Regions from separate parts of the Arthrobacter sp. TMS2-4 genome, predicted to be linked through region 1. Evidence: riboswitches for the same ligand, from Rfam matches in the RefSeq annotation. Region 1 holds a riboswitch; each other region holds the start of a gene.
The links. Region 1 has a riboswitch for S-adenosylmethionine ahead of ACX80F_RS13265 (ABC transporter substrate-binding protein). Riboswitches for the same ligand answer to the same signal wherever they lie in the genome.
Positions count from the first base shown of each region.

Region 1 (3,263 bases):
GCCTGTTCGAATCCCTGCTCGCCGTCGACGGGGCGCCCCGCAAGGAGCAGGCACACCTGGACCGCCTCGCGTCGTCGGCCGCCGCCCTGGATCTCGCCGTGCCGGACGCCGGGGCGTGGAGCCGCGCGATCCGCACGGGGCTGCGCGAGTTCGCGGCGGAGGAACCCGACCAGCGGAACGCCGTCGTGAAGCTGATCGCCACGCGCGGCGTGGAGGGCGCCGGACGGGCCACGGCCTGGGTCCAGGTGGCCCGCGTGCCGGACGCCACCCTCCGGCAGCGCGAAACCGGCCTGAAGGTCCTGTTCCTCGAGCGCGGCTATGACAGCACCGTCGCCCAGCGGGCACCCTGGCTGCTCCTGGGCGCCAAGACCCTCTCGTACGCGGTCAACATGGCTGCCGTCCGGTATGCGAAGGCGCACGGGGCCGACGACGTCATCTTCACCTCCTCCGACGGCAAGGTCCTGGAGGGACCGACGTCGACCGTCCTCCTCGCCTACGACCGCGACGGCCGGAAAACCCTCCTCACGCCGCAGCTCGAGAGCGGGATCCTCGCGGGGACCTCGCAGAGCGCATTGTTCGCCGCGGCGAAGGAGCAGGGGTGGGAGCTCGGCTACGGACCGCTGGAGCCGCGCCACCTCCTGGACGCCGATGCCGTGTGGCTGATCTCGAGCATCCGGCTGCTCGCGCCGGTGCTCTCGATCGACGGCCAGGAGCTCCGTACCTCGAGGGCCCTGACCGCCGAGCTGGGCGACCTCGTGGACCGCTTCGTGTAATCTCCGCCACAAAACCGCCCTCCGGGGCCCTTCTGCTACGTCAAGTGTCGGATTCCGGTCCTCCTCGTTTTGACCCGGTGCTTCGTGCTGCCCTAGCGTTTTGCCTGCAATCAAGAGTTCCAGCCATCGGCCCTGGCCGGCTGGACAGCAACCCTCTCCCGTAGTGGGGTGCTCCAGGTGAAGATTCGGCCGCCGGGACCAGTCCCCCGGTTGGCAAGTACGGCGTCGTGCGGCCTGTCCCGGACCATTCCCCGGTGACGGCACCCGTACCCGCGCACACCCCAGAACAGTGAGCGTGTCACCCAGCAGCCTGTCCCCCCGCCGTGACCCGGCATCCCCGTACCACCCCGTTCCCCGCGCCCTCCTCCGGGCCGGCACTCCGAAGGACACCATGAACATCTCCCGCAAGGTCCTGGCGGCATTCGCCGTCCCCTTCCTCGCCCTGACCGTCTCCTGCGGCAGCGGCAGCAGCGAACCCGCCGAGACCACCGACGCCCTGGCCGGCAGCGACCAGCAGTCGCTCGACCAGTACACGACCGAGACCACGACGTCGATCGACGAGATCGACACGGCGGAGCTCGGCCTCATCACCGACGGCACGCTGCGTGTCGGCACCCTCTCCGACGCCCCGCCGAACATCTTCCTCGAGGACGGCGTGTTCACCGGCTACGACAACGAACTGCTGCGCGCCATCGGCGACAAGCTGGGCCTCGAGGTCGAGTTCGCGTCCACGGACTTCTCCGCGCTCCTCGCCCAGGTGCAGAACAAGCAGTTCGACGTCGGATCCTCCTCGATCTCCACCACCGCGGAGCGCCGCGAGAACGTCGGGTTCACCAACGGCTACGACTTCGGGTACATGGCCGTCGTCGCGAAGAACGGTTCCTCCGTCACGGGCTTCGACTCCCTCTCGGAGGACACCCGCGTCGGCGTCGTCCAGGGCACCGTCCAGGACGACTACGTGTCCAACACCCTCGGCCTCGAGCCCGTGCGCTTCCCCGACTACAACACCGTCTACGCGAACGTGAAGAACGGGCAGGTCGACGCCTGGGTGGCTCCGTCGCAGCAGGCCACCGGCCAGGTGAAGGACGGCGACGACACCACGATCGCCGAGACCATCATCAACACGGAGAACTTCACCGCGTACGCCGTGAACAGCGACAACCAGCCGCTCATCGACGCCCTCAACGCGGGCCTCGACGCCGTCGTCGCCGACGGCACCTGGACCGAGCTCACCCAGGAGTGGTACCCGGACCGCGAGATGCCTTCCGACTGGAAGCCCGGCAGCAAAGCCGTGGACGTAAAGTAGCGGTCCCTGCATGGATGCCCTCGAACAGCTCGGCAAGACCTTCTTCGACTGGGAGGCGATGGCTGCGGTCCTGCCGGACCTCCTGACCGTCGGACTGCCCAACACGCTCATGCTCGCCCTGGCCTCGGGGATCATCGGCACCATCGTCGGCATGATCCTCGCCGTCATGGGCATCTCCCGCAACCGCGTGCTGCGGTGGATCGCCCGCGTCTACACGGACATCTTCCGCGGCCTGCCCGCGGTGGTGATCATCCTGCTCATCGGCCTCGGTCTCGGACCGATCCTCCGGGAGATCACGGGCAGCACGAGCCCGTACCCGCTGGGCATCCTCGCCCTGTCCCTGATCGCCTCCGCCTACATCGGGGAGATCTTCCGCTCCGGGATCCAGAGCGTGGAGAAGGGACAGCTGGAGGCGTCACGCGCCCTCGGCTTCAGCTACGGCGCGTCGATGCAGCTGGTGGTGATCCCGCAGGGCGTGCGGCGCGTGCTGCCCGCCCTGGTGAACCAGTTCATCTCGCTCATCAAGGAGTCCTCGCTCATCTACTTCATCGGCCTCGTCGCCAGTGAACGCGAGCTCTTCCGGGTGGGCAACGACGCCGCGAGCAACACCGGCAACCTGTCACCGCTCATCGCCGCCGGCGTGCTCTACCTGTGCCTGACCATCCCGCTCACGCACCTGGTCAACTTCATCGACAACCGGCTCCGCGTGGGCAAGCAGCAGAAGCTCGAGCCGGACGAACTGGCCGCACCGATCGGCGAAGGAGCGAAGGCATGAGAACCCCGGAATCAGGCACCCTGACGGGCAGGAACCTGCACCTGTCCTTCGGCTCCAACCACGTGCTGCGCGGCATCGACCTGCATGTGGAGCGGGGCACGACGGCGTCGGTCATCGGCCCCTCCGGGTCCGGCAAGTCCACCCTCCTGCGCGTCCTGAACCGGCTGATCGAACCGGACCAGGGGGACATCCTGCTGGACGGCCGGTCCGTCCTGAAGGACAACCCGGACGAGCTGCGACGGCGCATCGGCATGGTGTTCCAGCAGTTCAACCTGTTCCCGCACAAGACCGTGCTGGACAACGTGTCGCTGGCCCTGCGCAAGCTCCGGAAGATGTCGGCGGAGGAGGCCCGGGGCAAGGCCCTCGCCCAGCTTGACCTCGTGGGCCTGAAACACAAGGCCGACGTCCG
Region 1 is NZ_JBTNDI010000011.1:4,049-7,311, reverse strand. It holds gene ACX80F_RS13270 (aminodeoxychorismate lyase) at 1-773, shown strand, start outside; SAM riboswitch class IV at 882-999, shown strand; gene ACX80F_RS13265 (ABC transporter substrate-binding protein) at 1,165-2,079, shown strand; gene ACX80F_RS13260 (amino acid ABC transporter permease) at 2,090-2,854, shown strand; gene ACX80F_RS13255 (amino acid ABC transporter ATP-binding protein) at 2,851-3,263, shown strand, end outside.

Region 2 (3,263 bases), on a different contig from region 1:
CTAGGAGGTGAGCTGCCGCCGGGAGGAGATGACGCCGGTGTTGAACCCGGCGAGGTTGAGCCCGCCGTGGAAGCGTGCATGCTCGATCTTGATGCACCGGTCCATGACCACGTCCAGGCCCGCGGCTTCGGCCTCACGTGCGACGTCCTCGTGCCATGATCCCAGCTGCAGCCAGAGCGTCCTGGCGCCGACGTCGAGCGTCTCCTGCAGCACCGTGGGCAGGTCATCGTGCTTGCGGAACACATCGACGACGTCGGGCACCTCGGGCAGGTCCTTCAGCGACGCGTAGGCCGGCTGGCCGAGGATCTCCTTCGCCACCGGGTTCACGAAGTACAGGCGGTAGGGGGAGGAGGACTGCAGGTAGGTCGCGACGAAGTAGGATGCGCGCGAGGGCTTGTCCGAGGCCCCGACGATCGCCACCGACCGTGCGGTCCGCAGCAGGTTCAGCCGTTCGGGCGCCGTGGGCCCCTCCCAGGTCCGTTCGGGAATCACGCTGCCGGTGCTGCTCATGCTCCCACTCCCACTGCCCGCGTCGCCGAGGCGTCGCCGTCGTTCTCTCCGGCCGCTTCCTGCGGCAGGTCCCCAAAAGCGTCGTCGGAGGAGTTCACCGCGACCTCCAGGGCCTGGTCCAGGTCCCAGAGGATGTCCTCGAGGTCCTCCAGCCCGACGGAGATGCGCACGAGGTCCTCGGGGACGCCGGCCGCGGCGAGCTGCTCGGTGGAGAGCTGCTGGTGCGTCGTCGAGCCCGGGTGGATCACGAGGGTGCGGGAGTCGCCCACGTTCGCGAGGTGCGAGGCGAGCTGCAGCGACTCGATGAACTTCTGGCCCGCCTTGCGGCCGCCCCTGATACCGAAACTGAACACGGATCCGGGCCCCTGCGGCAGATAGGTCTTCGCCCGCTCGTGATGCGCGTGGGTAGGGAGGCCGGCGTAGTTGACGTACTCCACCCGCGGGTCCGCCTGCAGCCACTCGGCGACGGCCTGCGCGTTCTCCAGGTGTTCGTCCAGGCGCTGCGCGAGGGTCTCGACCCCCTGAAGGAGCTGGAAGGCGGACATCGGCGAGAGCGAGGGTCCGATGTCGCGGAGCTGTTCTGTGCGCAGCTTCGTCAGGAACCCGTACTCCCCGAAGTTCGCCCACCACTGGATGTTGCCGTAGGACGGCACGGGTTCGGTCATCATCGGGAACTTGCCGTTGCCCCAGTCGAAGCGGCCGCTCTCCACGATCACGCCGCCGAGCGTGGTGCCGTGTCCGCCGATGAACTTGGTGGCCGAGTGGATGACGATGTCCGCACCGTGTTCGATGGGACGCACCAGGTACGGCGTGCTCAGCGTGGAGTCGACGATGAACGGGACGCCGGCGTCATGGGCCACCGTGGCCAGGCCCGCCAGATCGGCGATCTCACCGGAGGGATTCGCGATCACCTCCGCGTAGACCGCCTTGGTGTTGTCCCGGATGGCGGCCGCGTAGTCCGCAGGATCCGTCCCCGGGACGAAGGTGGTCTCGATGCCGAAGCGGCGCAGCGTGACATCGAGCTGGGTGACCGTGCCGCCGTACAGCTGCGAGGCAGCGACGATGTGGTCACCGGCCTGGCAGAGCGCCGCGAAGGTGAGGAACTCGGCGCTCATGCCCGACGCCGTCGCCACCGCCCCGATCCCGCCCTCGAGGGAACTGATGCGCTCCTCGAACGCGGCGACCGTCGGGTTGCCGATCCGCGAGTAGATGTTGCCGTACTTCTGCAGGGCGAACAGGTTGGCGGCGTCGTTGGTGTCCTTGAACACGAAGGACGTCGTCTGGTAGATCGGGACGGCCCTGGCCCCGTGGGTGGCGTCGGGAGTGCCGCCGGCGTGCAGTGCGCGCGTCCGGAAGCCGAAGGAACGTTCTGCCATCAGGCACCTGCCTTGCTGGGTCGGGATACTGCGGGGCAGGACCGGGGATCGGGGTGGCGGCCGAAGGCGGCCGTGGCGCTGCTCATGGTTTCCTCCATCGTCCTGGCAGTAGCACCCTCATGTCGCCGCGGGATCGCGGGGGCCAGGGTTGCTGCGGCGTCAGTGAGCCAGATCTCTCAGCCGCTCGGGATGGTCGGGTCGAGTCTGACACCAGGCCGCCGCAGAACCAAACCATGTGTCCCCGTATGAGCCGGCCCCTGCGCGCTGCTCCGGATGGGGCGGCGGAGGCACGCCGTGCGGCACCTAGGGTGGAGGGATGGAGGATTGGAGATCGGCAAGCCGGGCGCAGGACCGGAGGCTGTGGCAGACGCTCTCGTACGTCGGCACCGCGCTGACACTCACGCTGGTCAGCAGCATCCTGGTGGCCGTCGGCGGCCCGGGTGTGGTGGTCACGGAGTGGTTCTATGTGCAGCAGGCGATGCTGCTCGCGCTCAGCGCGGCGGGGACGTTCCTCGCGCTTCGTCGCTGGCGGGCGCTGCGCGGTTGAGGGGCACCCTACCTCCCGTTACAAAAATGTGACAAATCGAGGAGCACCTGGGTATTGTCAGCGAGTGCCTCCGCGACCGTGGGGCGCTTCTGGACGGATTGCCGAGCCCTGCCGTCGTCCGGGACTCGTTCGCAACCAGTAAGGCAGGGACGGGGGAACCACCAGTTCCACCGGGCGCGCAGGGAAACCTGCAGGCGTCCTCGGGGTTAAGTCGTGCCGTACCACCCACCGGTGATGCGCGCGGCCGGGTGACTCCCATCCGAACCCGACAGCTCACCCCGCAGGCATGGGAGAGGTACAACACCATGTCACGAAACACCACTTCACCACGCCACCGCGCCGACGTCGACGGAAATCTCGCTCTCCAGGGCCTGTCCCGCGCAGCGAAGGCCCACGCCACCGCTGTAGGCCGCCCCGTCGCCATCGCCGCCGTCACCTCGGGCCTCGCACTCACCGCTGTGGGCACCGCCAACGCCGGTGAGTACACCACGCAGAGCACGACGACGGCCCCCGCTGCCGTTGCAGCCCCGGCTGTTGCTCCCGCCGCTTCCACGACGCACACGGTCGTCTCCGGCGACACCCTGGGTGCCGTCTCGGCACGCTACGGCGTGGACCTCTCCGCCGTCCTCACGGCGAACGGCCTGTCCGTCTCCTCGATCATCTTCCCGGGCGACACCATCCTCATCCCGACGGGTGCCGCTGCGGCTCCCGTCCGCACGGTGTCGGTGACCGTGGCCGCACCCCAGACCGCCCCCGCACCGCAGGCCGCTCCCGCAGCGTACGTTGCTCCTGCTGCCGCCCCCGCGGCGCCGGCACAGTACGCGGCGGCT
Region 2 is NZ_JBTNDI010000005.1:90,769-94,031, forward strand. It holds gene ACX80F_RS08775 (hypothetical protein) at 1-4, shown strand, start outside; gene ACX80F_RS08780 (CoA-binding protein) at 1-510, opposite strand; gene ACX80F_RS08785 (O-acetylhomoserine aminocarboxypropyltransferase/cysteine synthase family protein) at 507-1,886, opposite strand; SAM riboswitch class I at 1,978-2,082, opposite strand; gene ACX80F_RS08790 (hypothetical protein) at 2,203-2,433, shown strand; cyclic di-AMP (ydaO/yuaA leader) riboswitch at 2,554-2,733, shown strand; gene ACX80F_RS08795 (LysM peptidoglycan-binding domain-containing protein) at 2,739-3,263, shown strand, end outside.
Region 2: linked by a shared signal. The riboswitch ahead of ACX80F_RS08785 (O-acetylhomoserine aminocarboxypropyltransferase/cysteine synthase family protein) and the one ahead of ACX80F_RS13265 (ABC transporter substrate-binding protein) in region 1 are both predicted to bind S-adenosylmethionine.

Region 3 (3,263 bases), on a different contig from region 1:
GGGAAGACCTGGGTGCCGGTGCTCATCACCTGGACCAGTGAGGCCGAGATCCCAGGACTCGCCGGTGACATCGCGGGACTCGGCGGCAGCGACTACGCCCAGGCGCCCGGGCAGCCGTTGGTCTACGCGGGTGGGCAGGTGCAGCTCGATGCGCCCGACGCCGCCCGGTCGCTCAGCTACCCGGACGGGCGGGCGCAGCTCCGAGCGATCATCATGCACGAGCTCGCGCACGTCGTCGGGCTCGATCATGTGGATGATCCCGGCGAGCTGATGTACGAGCAGAACATGGGGCGGGTCTCGTTCGGCGAGGGCGACCGTGCCGGCCTCGCACTCCTCGGTTCGGGACCCTGCGCGCCCGGACTGTGAACTCCCATTCCCTGAAGGTCAGGCCGGAGCGATCCGCGACGGCGCATGTGTCGCACGCGCCGTCCTGCTCGCCCGCGTCCACTCCCGGAGAAATCTGCTAAACAACTGAGTAAAAGTCCGCCATGGCGCGCCGACAACGTAAATTAAGGAGATGAGCAATGATGCCCTCCCGACAGCCGTCCAACCGTTCGATCCCGACGGCGGCAGCGACCAGTCTGCCGAGGCACTCGAGGCGCTCATCGCCACGGTCGAGAGGGAAGTCGCCGAACTCGAATTCACACGCTTCACGAACGACGACGCCGTCGCGCTGGGGCAGTTGATCGTTCAGTTGGGAGCGGGTCGCAACCTGCCGATCGCCGTCTGCATCCGACGGCCGAACCACATCCTGTTCCGGGCCGCGCTCGACGGCACCACGCCGGACAACGACTACTGGCTCGACGCGAAAAGCCGCACCGCCGAACGGTACCTCGTTCCTTCCCTGCTCGTCGGCCTGTGGGGACGCCGCAACGGCGGGAGGGTGGAGGACGATCCGCTGTTCGACACGACGGTGTTCGCAGCGCACGGCGGCTCCTTCCCGCTGTACATCCAGGGTGTCGGACCGGTGGCCACCGTGACGGTTTCCGGCCTTCCGCAGCTCGAGGACCACAAGCTCGTCGTCGAGGCGCTCCGGACCTTCCACGCCGCTGCCGGCCTGTAGCCCGTGGTACGCCGTCGTGCGTCTTCGCATGACGCCGCGTAACCGAATATGACGGGGACCGCTGGCGCTGCCGCCGCCCCGTGCGCTTAGCTGGAGCCATAACCATCCCGAGCGGCCGAGAGACCTGGATCGACGACGCCGCAGCAACCCTCCCCGCGTAGCAACGGGGAACGGTGCTACTGCCAGGACCGATGGAGAAGCTACACGCTTTCGTTGGTCTGTCCCTCCGTGCTCCTGCACGCCCGGGGCGCCTGCCGGCGACCTGTATCAGCCCTCCATCGGGCGATGATTCAGGAGCCCCGCGTGAGAACAGCAAGCCCCAGCACACCCCGATCCTTCCCCCGATGCGCACCCCGCGGCATTGTCCTGTCCGCCGTCGCGGCGGCAATGGCGCTCACCGCGAGCGGCTGCGGAGGCTCCGCTGCCGCAGGCGAGGACGACACCTTCGTCTTCGCGACGGGCAAGGACATCTCCTGCCTCGACCCCCACGTCAACGGGGACATGCCGCAGGCGTCCATCGCGGCGAACTACCTCGATTCCCTGGTCTCCCAGGACAGCGAGGGTGCCATCCATCCCTGGCTGGCCACGGACTGGTCGGTCTCCGACGACGGCCTCACCTACACCTTCACGGTGCGCGACGACGTCCGGTTCACTGATGGCACCAGGCTCACCGCAGAGGCGGTGAAGGCCAACCTCGACCACATGATCGACCCCGATACACAGTCAGGGACGGCCGGCGGCTACCTCAAACCCTACGTGGGCACGGAGGTGGTGGACGAGACCACAGCCGTCGTCACCCTCAACCGCCCATACGCTGCGTTCCTCGAGGTGCTCGCGCAGCCGTTCCTCGGTATCCAGTCACCGGAGGCGCTCAAACGTCCGCAGGCCGAGAACTGCAACGCCCCCGTGGGAACCGGGCCCTACCGAATCGTGGACTACGTGCCGCAGTCCAGGGTCAGCCTGGTCCGCAACGAGGACTACAACTCGGCCCCGCCGTACGCGCAGCACGAGGGGCCGGCGCACATCGAGAAGATCGAGTGGCGGATCGTCCCCGAGGATTCCACGCGCTACGGGCTGCTGCGCGCCGGGCAGGTGCACGCCCTGGACCTCATGCCGTCCGTCCATTTCGGTGAGGCCGAGGCGGACCCGGACGTCGGACTCATCCTGCAGGACAGGCCCGGCAACCCGACCAACCTGATCCTCAACACGACACGCGCACCGTTCGACGACCTCCGGGTCCGGAAGGCCTTCCTCCGCAGCGCGTACGTCGACGCCGGCATCAACAGCGTCTACTTCGGCACCGTGACCCGGGCCGGCGGACCGCTCAGCTCCACCACCGGCTTCTACTCCCCCGACTTCGAGCACGTCCACGACCCGGACCCGGACGAGGCAGCCCGCCTGCTCGACGAGGCCGGCTGGACCGAACGGGACGACGAGGGCTACCGCGTGAAGGACGGCGCGCGCCTGACCGTGCACTTCCCCTACACACCCGGCGCGTGGCCCACTGCCCATCAGGCCCTCGTAACGCAGATCCAGGCGACGGCGAAGAAGGCCGGCTTCGAGGTGCTCATCGAGAACGGTGACGGCGCAACCGTCAGCGAACTCGGCAACACCTTCGACTACGATCTCCGCGCCGACTACTGGAACACCAACACGGCCGACGTCCTGCGGATCGTCTTCTCCTCCGAGTACACCGAGTCCGCGGGCTTCGTGCCCAACGGCTCGGGTTTCCGCAACCCGGAACTCGACGGCATCCTCAATGACGCCCTCGCGACGGACGACCCCGGGACGCGGGAAGACCTCTACTACCGGGCGCAGCAGATCGTCAGTGACAACGCGCTGCAACTGCCCCTCTACAACCAGGCCAGCCAGGTGGCGCTCCGGACCGACCGCTATCGGGATCTCACCCTCGAGCCGAGCCTGTCCCTCCCCTACCTCTACGACGTCACGGCGGTGGATTCAGAATGAGCACCCAGTCCCTCGATTCCCTCAGCGCAGCACCCCGCACGACGGCGACGGCGGGCACCGCCGGGAAGGTCGTCGCGAAGCGGGCGGCCGGCAGCCTCTTCGTCCTCTGGGCGGCCGTGACCCTGACGTTCTTCGTCCTGCGCCTCACGCCGGGCGATCCGATCACCGCGATCCTGGGCGGCGCGGGATCCTCGCCGTCCCCCGAGACGGTCGCGGCCGTCCGCGCCGAGTA
Region 3 is NZ_JBTNDI010000008.1:143,032-146,294, reverse strand. It holds gene ACX80F_RS11945 (matrixin family metalloprotease) at 1-366, shown strand, start outside; gene ACX80F_RS11940 (heme-degrading domain-containing protein) at 518-1,063, shown strand; SAM riboswitch class I at 1,163-1,261, shown strand; gene ACX80F_RS11935 (ABC transporter substrate-binding protein) at 1,367-3,031, shown strand; gene ACX80F_RS11930 (ABC transporter permease) at 3,028-3,263, shown strand, end outside.
Region 3: linked by a shared signal. The riboswitch ahead of ACX80F_RS11935 (ABC transporter substrate-binding protein) and the one ahead of ACX80F_RS13265 (ABC transporter substrate-binding protein) in region 1 are both predicted to bind S-adenosylmethionine.